DNA from 3 places in the Cobetia sp. AM6 genome. Region 3 is predicted to be linked to each of the others. Evidence: predicted binding sites of a transcription regulator. Region 3 holds the regulator's gene; each other region holds the start of a gene.
The links. The regulator FNR, encoded in region 3, switches genes on or off when oxygen is low (the NO sensors DNR and NnrR bind a similar motif). The targets are predictions, from matches to a motif close to TTGATNTANATCAA.
Positions count from the first base shown of each region.

Region 1: adhP (alcohol dehydrogenase AdhP) is a predicted target of FNR. The motif match lies at 2,888-2,901, and genes of this name have one in related genera.
Region 2: CLAM6_RS05665 (OmpW family outer membrane protein) is a predicted target of FNR. The motif match lies at 1,278-1,291, and genes of this name have one in related genera.

Region 1 is NZ_AP021868.1:584,005-589,434, reverse strand. Features, by position in the region: gene CLAM6_RS02565 (DOPA 4,5-dioxygenase family protein) at 1-201, shown strand, start outside; gene CLAM6_RS02560 (CreA family protein) at 316-807, shown strand; gene CLAM6_RS02555 (pyridoxamine 5'-phosphate oxidase family protein) at 984-1,475, shown strand; gene adhP (alcohol dehydrogenase AdhP) at 1,650-2,678, opposite strand; gene exaC (acetaldehyde dehydrogenase ExaC) at 2,998-4,518, opposite strand; gene CLAM6_RS02540 (response regulator) at 4,973-5,430, shown strand, end outside.
Region 2 is NZ_AP021868.1:1,322,235-1,327,664, reverse strand. Features, by position in the region: gene CLAM6_RS05675 (lipopolysaccharide kinase InaA family protein) at 1-108, shown strand, start outside; gene CLAM6_RS05670 (OmpW/AlkL family protein) at 468-1,061, shown strand; gene CLAM6_RS05665 (OmpW family outer membrane protein) at 1,543-2,154, shown strand; gene CLAM6_RS05660 (DMT family transporter) at 2,279-3,268, opposite strand; gene CLAM6_RS05655 (aminotransferase-like domain-containing protein) at 3,425-5,131, shown strand; gene CLAM6_RS05650 (DMT family transporter) at 5,171-5,430, opposite strand, start outside.
Region 3 is NZ_AP021868.1:343,223-348,652, forward strand. Features, by position in the region: gene bufB (MNIO family bufferin maturase) at 1-127, opposite strand, end outside; gene bufA2 (BufA2 family periplasmic bufferin-type metallophore) at 341-607, opposite strand; gene CLAM6_RS01585 (fatty acid cis/trans isomerase) at 877-3,375, shown strand; gene fnr (fumarate/nitrate reduction transcriptional regulator Fnr) at 3,601-4,350, opposite strand; gene CLAM6_RS01595 (hypothetical protein) at 4,639-4,917, opposite strand; gene CLAM6_RS01600 (cbb3-type cytochrome c oxidase subunit II) at 4,943-5,430, opposite strand, start outside.

The DNA of each region.
Region 1 (5,430 bases), 240 kb from region 3:
CCGCACCCGCTGTGGAGCTGTCAGCTGTCCTTCCTGCCTGAGGAATTCGGGCGCATCATTCCGTGGCTGGCACTCAACCGTGGCTCGCTGGACATCTTCGTGCACGCCGGCACCGGCGATGACCTCTTCGATCACACCCAGGGCGTGATGTGGCTGGGCAACTCACATACGCTGAATCTCGCTGCCTTCGCCAGCGAGTGAGGCCGCGGCAAGCATTGAGCCCGCGGCAAGCATTGATGCCAGGGCGATGGTTGACGCCCACTGCGGGTCTGACACGCTATCATCGCCTGACACCACTGACTCAAGGATGCCCCCATGACGCGACTGCGCCGCCTTTCCCCTCGTGCTGCCCTGCTGGGTGTGATTGCCTCAGGCCTGCTGCTGGCCGGCTGTGATGACAACGAGGTCGGGGATGTCTCGCTGGGCCTGTTCACCACCAAGGACATCAAGATCGAGAGCCTGATCGATCCCAAGGTGCCGGGCGTGACCTGCCACCTGAGCAACATCGAGGCGGACCTCGACTTCTCCGATCCCTCCGACATGAGCATCGCCTGCCGCCAGACCGGCCCGATCACGGCGGAGATGATCGCCGACATCGACACCTCCAAGAGTGGCGAGGAGGTCTATCGCAAGTCCAAGAGCGTGCTGCTCAAGAGCCTCAAGATTCGCCGCATTCTGGATCGCGACTCCCAGAGCCTGCTCTATATCGCCTACAGCACCAAGGAAACCAGCGGCAGCTTCAAGCATGCACTGAGCAGCGTGCCGCTGTGGGGCAGCGACGCCTGGCAGGCACCGGCAGCGCAGTGAGTCACCTCGGCGCCTGAATCAAGCGCCGATTGATCAAGCGCCGACTCATCAAGTGCTGGCTCATCAAGCGAAAGCTTCACCATCATCCCTTGAAGTTGGGGGCTGTCGCTCCAAGGTCTTGTGCAACGGCTAGCCAGCCGGATTTTCATTCGCATGACGCAAAGGAGTGACACACGATGTCGAGCCCGGAGCACAAGCAGAAGATCTGGAAGCTGATCAAGGATGTGAAGGTCGGCATGTTGGTGACGCAAGGCGACGGCATGCCCCACGCCCGCCCGATGCATCTGGTGCAGGATGACTACGACGGCACCCTGTGGTTCTTCACCCGCGCCAGCGCCGAGAAGGTGTTTGAGGCCAGGAAGGACAGCGAGGTCTGCCTGAGCTTTTCCGATCAGGATGATGGCGTCTACGTGTCGCTGAGCGGTCATGCCAATCTGCACCGCGATCAGGGCCTGATCGACAAGTTCTGGAACCCGTTCGTGGCCGCCTGGTTCCCGGAAGGCAAGGATGACCCCGACGTCACCCTGCTGGAGATCTCGGTGCAATCCGGCGAGCACTGGAAGGCCAAGGAGAGCAAGGCCTATCAGCTCTACGAGGTGGCGCGCGCCAACCTCGACAAGGACCACACCCCGGACATGGGCGAGAACGAGAAATTCGGCACGGTGTAAGCAGAAGCCCGAGCTCGTCAGAGAGAGCTCTTTGCAGTGCCCGCGTGAGAGTCAACTCGCACGGCCAAGCCAGACACGACAACGCCAGCCCTCGGGCTGGCGTTGTCGTGTCTGGCAGCCTGCCGCTTCCAGCAGGCTTGTCATCGGTGGGGAGGATTCAGGCCAGCGAACGCCTCAGGCCTTCATGTCGAGCACGATGCGCCCCTCGATCTTGCCGTCGATCATGCGTCCGAAGATGTCGTTGATGTCCTCGAGCTTGCCGGTCTGCACGGTGGCAGCGACCTTGCCTTCCGCGGCGAAGTCCAGCGCCTCCTGCAGGTCCTGACGCGTGCCGACGATGGAGCCACGCACCGTGATGCCATTGAGCACGGTGGAGAAGATCGGCAGCGGGAAATCGCCCGGCGGCAGGCCGTTGAGCACCAGGGTACCGCCACGGCGCAGCATGTTCTGGGCCTGATCGAAGGCCTTGGGCGACACCGCCGTCACCAGCGCGCCATGCGCACCGCCGATCTCGCGCTTGATGACGCTCGCCGGGTCTTCCTTCATGGCATTGACGGTCACGGTCGCGCCCAGACGGCGGGCCAGTTCCAGCTTGGCATCATCCACATCCACCGCCGCCACGTTCAGGCCCATGGCGCGCGCATACTGCACCGCCATATGTCCCAGCCCACCGATGCCCGAGATCACCACCCACTGGCCGGGGCGGGTGTCGGTCATCTTGAGTCCCTTGTAGACCGTGACCCCGGCGCACAGCACCGGCGCGATCTCCACGAAGCCCACGCTGTCCGGCAGTCGGCCGACGTAGCCTGCGTCCGCCAGCGTGAACTGGGCGAAGCCGCCATTCACCGAGTAGCCGGTATTCTGCTGACTCTCGCACAGCGTCTCCCAGCCGCCCAGGCAATGCTCGCAGTGGCCGCAGGCCGAGTAGAGCCAGGGCACCCCGACACGGTCGCCTTCCTTGACGTGGGTGACGCCCTCGCCCACCGCCGCGATGGTGCCGACGCCTTCATGGCCGGGAATGAACGGCGGATTGGGTTTCACCGGCCAGTCGCCATGCGCGGCGTGCAGGTCGGTATGACAGACCCCGGAGGCGGCGACCTCGACCAGAATCTCGCCACGCCCCGGTCGCGGTACCGCGACCTCCTCGATCACCAGCGGTGCACCGAATTCACGTACCACGGCGGCTTTCATGCTGTTATCCATGACGTACTCCTCATCCATTGAAGACTGACGAACATTCAAGAAAGACGGACATTCAAGACAGACGAACCAGCAGAGCTGCGGCGGAGAGTTGCGCCGGAGAGTGTGGGCTGGCGCCTGCATGCGCCAGCGCCCGTGCCAGCGCCTATGCCTGCACTCAGACCAGTGCAAAGCTTGCCTCTCCATTGAAACCAGACGCAGCGCTCCCTGCCCTGCGCCAGATCAAGCAATCGGATCTGGCGCGGGCATCGATGTCATTTCTCAAGCAAGAATCGCGGGAGTCGTGCAGCACCACCAGTCGCGGTGGCGCTGCCAGACAGGCCTAGAAGAAGCCGAGCGGATTGATGTCGTAGCTGACCAGCAGGTTCTTGGTCTGCTGGTAGTGCTCCAGTGCCATCTTGTGGGTCTCGCGACCGACACCGGATTTCTTGTAGCCACCGAAGGCGGCATGGGCGGGATACTGGTGGTAGCAGTTGGTCCACACGCGACCGGCCTGGATGCCGCGCCCCATGCGGAAGGCGACGTTCATGTCGCGGCTCCAGACGCCGGCGCCGAGACCGAATTCGGTGTCATTGGCGATGGCCAGCGCCTCGGCCTCGTCACGGAAGGTGGTGACGGCCACCACCGGCCCGAAGATCTCCTCCTGGAAGACACGCATCGAGTTGTTGCCCTTGAGCAGGGTCGGCTGGATGTAATAGCCGTTGGCCAGCTCGTTCTCCAGCTGCTCGCTGCTGCCGCCGGTGAGCACCTCGGCGCCTTCCTCGCGGGCGACATCCATGTAGGACATGATCTTGTCGAACTGCTCGCGGGAGGCCTGGGCGCCGACCTGTACGTCGGTGTCCAGCGGGTTGCCGCGCTTGATGGTCTTCACGCGCTCCATCACTCGGGCCATGAAGTCGTCGTAGATGCTTTCCTGGATCAGGGCACGCGACGGGCAGGTGCACACCTCGCCCTGATTGAAGAACGCCAGCACCAGGCCTTCGGCGGCCTTGTCGATGAATTCGGGTTCGGCATTCATGATGTCGGCGAAGTAGATGTTGGGCGACTTGCCGCCCAGCTCCACCGTGGAGGGGATGATGCTGTCGGCGGCGCACTTGAGAATGTGCGAGCCCACGGGAGTGGAGCCGGTGAAGGCGATCTTGGCGATGCGCTTGCTGGTGGCCAGCGCCTGACCGGCCTCGGCCCCGTAGCCGTTGACGATGTTGAGCACGCCCGCCGGCAGCAGGTCATTGATCAGCTCCGCGAGCACCAGAATCGAGGCCGGGGTCTGTTCCGCCGGCTTGAGCACCACGCAGTTGCCGGCCGCCAGCGCCGGGCCGAGCTTCCAGGCCGCCATCAAAATCGGGAAGTTCCACGGGATGATCTGCCCGACCACGCCCAGCGGCTCATGGAAGTGGTAGGAGACGGTATTGGCGTCGATATCCGCCGCGGTGCCTTCCTGGGAGCGCAGGCAACCGGCGAAGTAACGGAAGTGGTCCGCCGCCAGCGGAATATCGGCGTTCAGCGTCTCGCGCACCGCCTTGCCGTTGTCCCAGGTCTCGGCGACGGCCAGCATCTCGAGGTTCTGCTCGATGCGATCCGCGATCTTGAGCAGGATGTTGGAGCGCTCCTGCACCGAGGTCTTGCCCCAGGCAGCGGCTGCCTTGTGGGCGGCGTCCAGCGCGAGGTCGATATCCTCCGCACTCGAACGCGGGATACGGCAGAAGGCCTCGCCCGTCACCGGGCTGACATTGTCGAAGTACTCACCCTTCACCGGCTCGACGAAGCGACCGCCGATATAGTTGCCGTAGATATCCTTGAACGTGACCAGCGCATCGGCGCTGCCCGGGGAGGCGTAGATCATGGCGAACTCCTGTTGGCCGGATTCACGAGTGGCGCTCGTGATCGACGGCCTGTTGTTGTCATTGCTGCACAGTCGTTATCGTTGCTGAGAAGTCGTTGTCGCTGCTGAGAAGTCGTTGTCGTGTCAGCGAAACGCCTGTGTTGGCCCTTCTGCAGTGGCCCCGTTGGCGCTGACCCGCTACCCGCTCTATCGAGAGCATCTTGATCAGGCGACTCTCACAGTCTTGACCACCGACGCCAATCGCGACATGCCCCCATGGGCGGAGACCGTCTCATCCCTTGGGAGGAGAAAAGGAAGGAGAAACGAACGCCGCCATACCGCGAAGGCCGCAAGGCACGACACCACGCCATGACGTTATGCTCAGGGTAGCTATGATCAGCAAGGTCATGATCAGGATCGTCATGTTAAGAAAAGCCATGCTCAGGATATCGCCCGCCACCGGCCAGGAGCCTCCATGTACCGTCTGTTGATCGCGGATGACCATCCGCTGTTCCGTGATGCCATCAGTCGTACCCTGAGTCTGAGCGTCGCTGACGCCCCGGCACCGCCCTACGAGCTGCTGCAGGCCGCCAGTCTCGCCGAGACGCTCAGCCTCATCGACGCGCATGCCGATAGCCTCGACCTGCTGCTGCTGGATCTCGACCTGCCCGACAGCCACGGCCTGGAAGGCCTGATGCGCTTGCGCCAGGAGGCAGACTGGCTGCCGGTGGCGATTCTCTCCGCCCACGAGGCGCGCGAGACGGTGCTGGAGGCCTTGGCACTCGGCGCGGTCGGCTATCTCTCCAAGTCGAGCTCGGCGGAGGTATTGCGCGAGGCGCTCGCGCGCATGCTGGCCGGTGAGGTCTATGTGCCCGCTCGACTGATGCGCGCCGCCCCGCGCCCGGCGCTGGCGAGCCAGGCGGCTTCCTCCTC
Region 2 (5,430 bases), 980 kb from region 3:
GAATGGCGACAATTTCTTGCCGTCTATCGCGATGCGGATGCGCAGAGCGCCGAGGTCAGTCAGTGGCTGAAAGAGCTGGAAGCACGCGCCGCACGCAAGCGGCGCTGAGCCTGCAGAGGCCGGAAATGACCTTTGCGTAGTGAACACTAACCTCGCGCACGGCATGCGACCAAGGTCTTGGTCACCTTGCGCGAGGATGAATGGGGATGTCGCTCGAATGCGTCACCACAAGTCTCACTCGTGAGACATTAAACTTCCCTGAAATAATCGGTAACATCCGCTAACAGGACGCCTAATAAGTTTTCAAACAACGTTCTAAAAAAAGCTTGCCAAACAGAACGCTGTTTTTTATAGTTTGCAGCGTCCCCTGATCGACGCAGCCACGCAGAGCACACGGCCCAAGCCGTAGGGTAGCGAGGCACTGCTGACAGGCAGCTCACGAAGCCAAGCTTCAAGGAGAACTACACATGAAAGCTATCAAGATCCTGACCGCTACTGTTATCGCCGGCACCATGGCAATGGGCGCACAATCCGCCATGGCATATGGCAAGGGTGATACCTTCCTGCGCGGTGGCGTTGCCAAGGTCGACGGCAAGAGCAACAACGGCAACGGTCTGATCGCCAAGGACGAGTCTGGCTTCGCCGGTTCCGTGGGCTACATGTTCCACGACAACCTGGCCATCGCCCTGCAGTCCACTGAAGAATTCAGCACTGACTGGGAAAACAGCGCCGGTGGTTTCGATCAGATGCCGATCAACCTGATGCTGCAGTACTACCCGCTGGGCGGTACTGAAGCCCGCGTCCAGCCGTACGCTGGTGTCGGCCTGAACTACACCCACTTCTCCGGTGAGTCTGCCGGTGGCCAGAGCATGGACATCGACGACAGCTACGGCGCCGCTGCCGAGCTGGGTGTGGACCTCAAGATCACCGAAGCCTGGGCCGTCAACGGCTTCGCTCGTTACGCCGACGTCAAGGCCGATACCAAGATCGCCGGACAGGACGTGAACGACACCGAGCTGGACCCGGTCACTGTCGGTGCCGGTGTCACCTACCGCTTCTAAGTCCTTGCACGAGGCGTGAACATGCCTCCAGCGAGTACCTGGCAAGCCGTGTGATGCCGCGTCATGAAAACGTCAGCGATGGAGCTCGGCAACGCCGAGCCGTCCAGGCGCCAGATGGGCATCACACACAAACGCCGCAGACCTTCGGGTCTGCGGCGTTTTCGTTGTGGGCAGCCAACGGCTACATGGCCGATCTTCAGCGACGTGGCGCAGAAATTGACCTGGATCAACCACGTCCCTGACCGAGCAAGAACGCCCGTAAACTCTTGCCCCAGATCAAATTTCTCGAAATTCGGCTACCTAGAATGAGGGCATTGTTTCCCGCCATCCTTCAGGAGCCATCATGTCCGACGTCGTCTCTCGCTCAGCCTCCCTCCCCGCGCACCTGACTTCGCGCAGCCCGCGCTCTGCGGCACGCCCGTGGCAGATTCTGGCACTGGCAGGCCTCACCAGCCTCGCGACTCTCGGCGCCACACCGGCCATGGCCGCCGACTCGCTGAATGCCAGCTCTCACAGCTCTCTCAACTCTCTCAGCTCGCTCAACTACGGCGCCGGACAGTTCTGGACGCGTGCAGGTGTCGCCAAGGTCTCGCCGAAGAGTGACAACGGTCGCATCGATGCCATCGGTGCCGACGTGGATGTCGATGATGACAGCGCCTTTGCCTTCACTCTCGGCTATCGCTTCACCGACACCTTCGGTATCGAGCTGCTGGCGGCGCAGGATTTCGACCACGACATCTCGCTCAATGGCCAGAAAGCCGGTTCCGTCGATCACCTGCCGCCGACCCTGACACTGCAGTACTACCCGCTTGGCGGACGTGAATCGCGCATTCAGCCGTACATCGGCGCGGGCGTCAACTACACCCACTTCTCCGATGAAACCCTCGACGATGGCACCAAGCTCGAGATGGATGACAGCTGGGGCGCGGCCGCACAGATCGGCGTCGATCTGGTGATCAACGAGCACTGGGCGGCCAACGTCGCCGCCTGGTATCTGGATATCGATTCCGATGTCACCGTGGCGGGCAGCGTCAACGACAAGGTCGAGATCGACCCCATCGTGACCATGGCCGGGATCAGCTATCGCTTCTGATCAGCCACTTCCTGGCTAGCGCTTCTGACTGGTCAGAAACGACAACGCCCCGCCAGCCCATCTCGGGCCGGCGGGGCGTTGTGCGTTGTGCGTTGTGCGTTGTGAGTTGTGCGCTCGGCACGCCTCAGCGCGGGGCGGCTTGCCCGCTGTTCGTTACCGAGGCCTTGGAAGTTGCTGAAGCTATTGAGGTTGAGGGCGTTGAAGGCGAAGGCGGCATGGCGTCGTCGGCCGGCGCCTTGCTCACCTTGCCCGGACGCGGGCGGTCCAGCACCAGCCCCAGCACCACCAGTGCCGCGCCCGCCACCATCAGCGCGGTCCACTGCTCATCGAACAGCCACCATGCCATCAGCGCGGCACACGGCGGCACCAGGAAGAAGGTGCGCGCGACCTGATGGGCCTCGCCCCGCTCCAGCATCAGCATCAGCAGCCAGATGGCACCGACCGAGATGGCGATCACCAGCCAGGCCATGGTCAGCAGCAGACGCGGCGTGGGGTCAAAGGCAAAGCTGCCGACACTGGTCGCCGCGACGACGAACACCGCGCCCGCACCGAGATACTGGAACATCAGCCCCTCGACCAGCCCCATGCGCCCGGAGACCCGCTTCTGCCACAGCGTCGAGCTGGACACGCCGATCAGCGCCACCAGGCACCAGACGAGCCCGATCAGCGGCCACTCCAGGGTACCCGCGCCATCCTTGGCAAGCCCTGCCCCCAGCACCAGACTGACGCCGATGGCGCCACAGCCAAGCCCCGCCCACTGCTTGGCGCCCAGCCGCACGCCGAACAGCGGCAGTGACAAGGCCGCCGTCACCAGTGGATGCAGGCTGACCAGCAGCGCCGTCAGGCCCGCCGGCAGCCCCGCCTTGACCGCCGCGAACACGCCGCCCAGGTAGGCGCCATGCAACAGCATGCCAATGCCCATCTGCGCCAGACGGTCATTGCGCCGGCCCCACTGACGCGGCTTGCGGCGCAGCCATAGAATCAACCCCAGCACCGGCAGCACCAGCAGGCTGCGCACCAGCAGCAAGGTGAAGGGTTCAGCGTCCAGGGTGCCGAAGCGCGCGGCGATGAAGCCGCTGGCGAACAGAAACACGAAGCAAAGTGGCATCCACATCACGCAGACTCCAGCGAGAGAAATGACAAGCGGTCGGCCCATAGGCAGGTGCAGGACGTGCACCGACGGGACCACGACATGAGCCTTCAGCTTGCCGCGAACCCTCAAGGGGGCACAAGATACAGATAATCACCAATTCAAGGGGTACAGACAGGCATGTCATCCGCCGAGCACGCTTCGTCCGCCAGCCGCCCTTCGCTTGCAGGCCCCGCCATCAACTCAACCACCAGCTCAACCGCCAGCTCAGGCGCCACAGCCGCGACGCTGCCGCGCTATCAGCAGCTGGTCGAGCGGCTCAAGACCCAGATGGCGACGGGTAAACTGAGCGCGGGACAGCGCCTGCCTTCGCTCAGGCGGCAGGCGGCGCAGTCGGGGCTCGGCCTCAACAGCGTGATTCGTGCCTATGGCGAGCTGGAGGCGGCGGGCCTGATCATCGCCGAACCGCGTGCCGGCTATCGGGTCGCGCCAGCGACGCAGGCTGCTCACGACGCGGATGCCCTGAATACCGACTCACAGACCAGCCCGGCTTCATCTCGCCACCCCGACGAGCTAGAGCACGGGCAGCGAGAGTCACATCACAGGCCGCGCGCCATCACCACCCTCACCATCAGTGACCCGGCCTGGCAGGCGATGGCGAATGCCAGTGATCCGCGCCTGGCGCCGTTAGGTGCCGCTCACCCAGAGCTGGACGCCCCCGCCGTGCGTCGCCTGTATCGTCTGGCGCGCACTCAGCTCGGGGCGCATGCCCAGCATCCCAGCGCCTATGCCCTACCGCCGGGCTCGAGCGCGCTGCGCACCGCCATCGCCCAGCACCTCAGCCACCACGGCCATCCCTGTGACAGCGACGCCCTGTTGATCAGCCAGGGGGCGCAGCATGGCATGTCCCTGCTGCTCGGCCAGCTGCGTGCCGCCAAGGGCCGCTGTCGGATCGGCGTCGAAGCGCCGGGCTATTTCGGCATCGTGGCTGCCATCGAAGCCCAGGGCCATCAGGCGATCGCCATTCCGGCCCGCGCGCACCAGGGACTGGATGTCGCGGCGCTCGAGCGTCTGCTCGAACGTCATGATGACAAGACGCCCGCCCTGACGCTGGATGCCCTGATCGTGACCGCGGATGGCCACAATCCCCTGGGCGGACAGCTGAGCACGCCAGATCGCCACCGCCTGCTGGCACTGGCGGCCCGCCACGCCATCCTGCTGGTCGAGAACACCACCTTTGCCGAGCTGAGCTTCGATACCCGCCAGCCGTGGCTGGCCGACCTCGCCCATCGCCATGCCGACAGGCCGATGCCTGCGCTGATCAGTCTCGGATCATTTTCCAAGACGCTGGACCCCCGCACCCGCTGCGGCTGGCTGTGGCTGTCACGGCCCGAGCAGGAGTCACCACTGGGGCTGCAGGCGATGATTCGGGCGCGCTGGGCCAATGGCATGGGCGACATGCCGTGGATGCATGCTGCCCTGAGCGAACTGATCACCAGCGGGGATTACGGCCGCCACGTGCAGCGCATGCGACGCTGCTATGCGAGGCGCCTGGAGCGTCTGCGTGCGCACCTGAGCACGGCGCTGGGTGACCGAGTCTGGCTGCCGCCACCGAGCGGCGGCTATCTGCAATGGTGTGGCCTGCCCAGCCTTGAGGCGCGCCAGCTTGAGCAGTTGCATCAGGAGCTGCTGAATGCAGGCATCGCCACCCTGCCCGGCAGCCTGTTCAATGCCGAACAATCCGGCCTGCGTCTCAATGCGGCCCAGCTCGGCGAGGAAGCGATGCAGAACGCTGCGCGGCCCTCTGACGAGATTCCCCGCCAGCAGGAGATACTGGCGCGCCTCACCGCTCACCTGCAAAAAGCCCTCGCACAGGGCGAGGGCTGATTGAGGTGCGATGTCTGGATTTGCTTATGGCACAGACTGTCAGGCCATGCGCAGCGCCTGCTCGCGGCGACGTGCCCACACCTGATTGATCACCAGTGCCGCCACGATGACCGCCCCACCCAGCGCCAGACGCGCCAGGTCGGCGTCGCGGTTCCAGATCAGCAGATTGACCAGCAGGCCCGCCGGCACCAGCGCATTGTTCATGATCGCCAGCGTGCCGGCATCGACCCGCGTCGCGCCCTTGTTCCACAGGAAGTAGCCCAGCCCCGAGGCCACGATGCCCAGCCAGCCCAGCACCA
Region 3 (5,430 bases):
CCTCGAACCAGTCGATGTCCGGCAGCGTCGTCAGAATCTCGTGATAGTACTCGGGGCGCAGGCCCAGCCCTTGGCCGATGCCGGCGCTGGCGGGCGTGGGCAGGCGAGCGGTGACAGCTGTCGTCATGCGTGAGTCCTCTTCTGAGCGAAGGCAGAGGGTGCGGAAAAGGGCGAGGCAGAGGGCGAGTCAGGAGAGCTGAAAGACACCCGCCAGGCTTCCCGGACAGAAACCGAGCCAGAGCCAGAACCAGAATCAGGAACGGGAGGACGGTGTGCCGTCCTCCCGTCGGTAATTCGCCAGAGGCGCCTGCCAGGGCAGACGCCTCTGCGTGCCTGAGGATCAGCCCTCGACGACAGTACCACCTTCGCCGACACAGGATTCAGCGCTGGCAGTGTACGACCAGCCCTGGCCCTTGCAGGCGTTGTGGCCCTTGCAGGCGCTGTTGGCGGTCGCGCATTCGGAGGTGCCCTTGCAGGAGTTGATGCCGGAGCACTTCACGGCATTGTCACCGGCGTGCACCGGCAGCGAGGTCAGGGCGGCAGTGGAGAACAGCGCGGCGGCAGCGGCGGCGAAGGTGGCAGCAGTAACGGTCTTCTTCATGGTCATGATGGCTTCCTATCGGGCAGGGCCCGTATTTTTTGAATTATGGATCAGGAACATCGTGGCACCCGCTTGCGTCAGACAGCTCGTTCAGGCGGGTCATGAAGTCATACGCCGTCAAAATACAGTTGGATGCGGAAACGCCAAAAAAATCTGACATCATTGTTCACTATGCTTGGAAAGGCAGTCTTGCCGAATTAGTGAGCCTGCTTATGGTACGCTTTCGCCATCATCTGCCCGATTGCCGATATCCCTTCCTCTTGCTGGAGTTCCCCATGCCGGACCTACTTCGACGCCTGTGGCGCATACCGCGCTGGCGCTGGAGCATCGTGCTCGTTCTACTGTTGGGGGGCTGCAGTGCCGTCGCGATTCATCAGCTCGATGAGCGTTTCGGCCCCGCGTCACCGCGTGAGCGGGTGGTGTCACACGACAGTCTTGCCGGGCGCCAGTGGGAGGATGAGGTCAAGCCGGTGATCGAGACGCGCTGCGTGGTCTGTCATGGCTGCTACGACGCTCCCTGTCAGCTCAAGATGTCATCGGCCGCCGGGATCGATCGCGGCATGAATCCGGCGCCGGTCTACGATGGCACGCGCTTGCTGGCGGCCAATCTGACGCGCATGTTCGAGGACGCGGACACCACCGAACAGTGGCGCAGCATGGACTTCTCGCCGGTGCTCAATGAGCGCTTCGACTCTCCGGCCGCCAATCTGGAGGGCAGTGTGCTGTTCCGTGCGCTCAGCCAGAAGCGCAAGGCGCCGCTGCCGGTGACGGAAGATGGCCTGCTGCCGGAAGACCGCTTCGACCTGTCGCTCAATCGCAGTCAGGTGTGTGCCCCCGTCGAGGGCTACGACAAGTTCGCCGAAGACCATCCTGACTGGGGCATGCCCTACGCCCTGCCACAGGTCAGCGATGAAGAGCACCGCACGCTGGTGAACTGGCTGGCCAAGGGTGGCGCGATGACCGGTCCGGCACCACTGCCCCAGGCGCTGATGCCGCACATCGAGCAGGCCGAGCGCTTCTTCAACGGCGACAGCCTCAAGCAGCGCCTGATGAATCGCTATATCTACGAGCATCTCTTCCTGAGCCATGTGTATTTCCCGGACATCAAGGGCGCGGATGGACGGCCGATCTTCTTCAAGCTGGTGCGTTCCAGCACCCCGCCGGGCGAGCCGATCAAGCGCATCTCCACGCGCCGCCCCTACGATGCACCCTATGCCTCCTACACCGCCGATGAGCGCGCGAGCCTGCCCCACGATGACGCCGGACGCCCGCGGGTCTATTACCGTCTGTGGCAGGAGCGCGCGACGATCCTGGCCAAGAATCATCTGCCCTATGCGCTCGATGATGCTCGCTTCAAGCGCTGGCAGGCGCTGTTCCTGACACCGGATTACCCGGTGGATGACCTGCCGGATTACGACCTCAAGACGGCCTCGAATCCTTTCCTGACCTTCGAGGCCATCCCGGCCGAGTCACGCTATCGCTTCATGCTGGATGAGTCGCAGAACACCATCATGGGCTTCATCAAGGGGCCGGTCTGTCGCGGTCAGGTCGCGGTGGATGTGATCAATGATCACTTCTGGGTCGGCTTCACCGATCCGAAGATGTTCAGCCACCCGGAAGTGGAACGCACCCTGGCCGAGGAAGGGAAGAATCTCAGCCTGCCCGCCGAGCAGAGCAGCAATGCGTTGCCGATCAGCTCCTGGGTCAAGTTCGAGCGCAAGCAGACCGCCTACCTCAAGGCCAAGCAGCGCCTGATGTCCCAGGCCTATCTCGATGGCGATCTGCGCCTGGATGAGCGAGTGCTGTGGGACGGCAGCGGCTGGACCGACGGCCCCGGCCAGGGGCGCAATCCCAACGCGGCCCTGACCATCTATCGCCACTTCGACAATGCGGCGGTGATGAAGGGGTTGGTCGGTGGCGTGCCCAAGACGGGCTGGATCATCGATTACCCGATGCTGGAGCGCATCCACTATCTGCTGGTCGCCGGCTTCGATGTCTATGGCAATCTCGGCCATCAGCTGGTCACCCGTCTGTACATGGACTTCCTGCGCATGGAAGGCGAGAACAACCTGCTGGTGCTGTTGCCGGCGGGCGAGCGCCAGGCGGTGCATGACAGCTGGTATCGCGACGTCAGCCCCGGGCTTGTCGAGCTGCTGTTCAAGAAGCCGCCGCAGTTCGATGCACCCAGTGGCATCGTCTGGACACCGCAGGAGCTGTCATCCCCGAACCAGGCTCGCCTTGGTCTGATGCGGCGCATGCAGGAGCGCCTCGCGCCGGAACTCGGCCATGAGCGCAGCCTGAGCAATGTCGAGGACGAGCACGTGCGACATGAGCTGCAGGCCCTCGCTGCGGTGCAGGGAGTCTCGGCCAGCCTGATGCCGGAGGTGACGATCGTTGCGCTGGAGGATGGCACTGATGACTCGCCGCGCCTTTACAGCGTGCTGCGCAATTCCGCCCACGCCAACATCACCAGCCTGTTCGATGAGGAGGTAAATCGCCGTCCTGAGCAAGACACTCTCGATGTCTTGCGTGGCGTGGCGGGCGATTACCCGAATGCCTTCTGGCGTCTGACGGCTGACACCCTGACGGGGCTGGCAGAGCGGGTGGCGGCACTCGAGACCGAAGAGGACTATCGCGCCCTGCAGGCCGATATCGGGGTGCGCCGGACTGATCCGCGCTTCTGGGAGTTTTCCGACAGCGTGCTGCGCACCAACTATGCTGATCGCCCTGTCGAAGCGGGCCTGCTGGACTATAACCGCCTCGAGAACCGCTGATTGCCAGCAAGGCTTGAGCGGCTGAGGCAAGGCCTGCTGTCAGGACTGTCTGGGCTGCCAGAACTGTCAGGGTTATCAGGACTGTCATGACGACTGGCCTGACAGAAGGAAGAAGCCCGCCACGCACATTGCGTGGCGGGCTTCTTCTTGTGTAGTGCCAAAATGGCGCCCTGGCGGCTGATCAGCGCAGTGTCGCGCTGCGTGATGTGCTGTCAGCAGGCGTCATCAGCGACCGCCCTGACACTCGCCTTCGGCCAGTTCGATCAGGCCATCCAGATGCAGGATATGCACCTCGCGGGCACGAATGTCGACCAGCCCCTGGGTCTGGAAGCGGGTCAGGATACGGCTGATGGTTTCGACGGCAAGCCCCAGATAGTTGCCGATATCGGCGCGTGCCATCGACAGGCGGAAGCTGTACGGCGAATAGCCACGACGACGGAAGCGCTGTGACAGGTTGACCAGGAAGCTCGCCAGTCGCTCATCGGCTGTCTTGCGCGACAGCAGCATCATCATGCGGCGATCTTCGTGCAACTCCTTGCTCAGGCTCTTGAACAGCTGGGTTCTCAGTTCCGGCATCTGCTCCGAGAGCGCATTGAGGCGGTCGAAGGGAATCTCGCAGACGGTGGTGGTCTCCAGCGCCACCGCAGTGCCGGGATAGCAATTGCTGTCGATGGCATCCAGCCCGGCCAGCTCGCTGGGCAGGTAGAAGCCGGTCAGCTGCTCCATGCCGCTGTTTTCATTGGTGATCTGCTTGAGACTTCCGGAGCGCACCGTGAAGACGCAATCGAAGGCATCGCCCTGGGTGAAGAGTACTTCCCCTTTTCTGAGTGGCGCGCGACGGCGGATGATGGCGTCAAACTGGTCGATATCTTCCATGTTCAGTGCCAGTGGCAGGCACAGTGAACTCAGCGAACAGGTCTGGCAGCGGGCTTCATGGGCGCGCAAGCGGTGTGATGCCTGTGCATTGGCCGTCATGGTGACTCTCCTGAGGAATGTCACCGCTACCCCTGGGGCAGGGCAGCGGGAGGGGTCTTTCGGGCGCAACAACGGTGGGGCGGGGCCTTGTCGCCCGCCGCTACCCTGCCTAGCCGAATTGAATCGAGCGGCCAGAGTCTGAGCGCTTATCGGCTAATGCAGTGCAATTTCGTGGCGCCATAATATTAGATTTTATTAATTCATTATCCTGCCCAACCCATGGGCGTTGCAAGGTGTGTGAACTTTAGGCCGGGTTGGCCCCGCATGACCATACCGCGACGACCTGCCTCAGCCAGCTGCGCCGAGCAGCAGGATCAGTGCGGCGGCCAGCGTCGCCAGTGCCAGTATGCCCCAGGCACGTGGTGCTGGTGTGCCAGGCTGACGTACGCCGTTGATGCGATGTTCCTGCATGGGGCCATCGCCTTCGCGCTCGTCGCTGTCAGCGCTTGCAGCGCGCGAAAGGCTGCCCAGCGCCAGCATGGCGAACAGCACCAGGCTGCCCAGCGTGAGGGCCAGCACCCAGAGATTCCAGAACAGGGGGAGTCCAGTTGTCTCCAGCAGATTCATGTCGTGTCTCCTGAGCGGTGTCCTGTCATGGGCCACGGCTGGCGATGTCGCTCGCGGGGGCGGCCTGCTGCAGGTAGGCGAGCAGCGCCGTGATTTCGGCAGTGCCACGCACGTCATTGGGGGCGGCGAGAATCTCGTCTTCCGCGTAGGGCACGCCCAGGCCTTGCAGGGCTCGCATGCGTGCCGCGATGCCTTCACCGCTCAATGCCCGCTCGAACAGCCACGGGTAGGCGGGCATCGCTGAGCCCGGCACCTGACTGCGCGGGTCATGCAGATGCAGGCGCTGCCAGGCATCGTCATGCTGCGCAGGCAGCTTGCTCAAATCCGTCCCCCAGCGCTCGACGCCCCACAGCGAAGGGCGGTCGTAATAGCGCTCTCGGGCGGTCGTCGCATCACCGTGGCGCGCCGTGTCGCCCGGTAGATCGCGCACCATGCGTGTGTGGCACTGCTGACAGCCCTCGCGTTGGTAGATGCGCTGGCCCTCCAGCGCCAGGGCGCTCAGCGGTTTGAGGT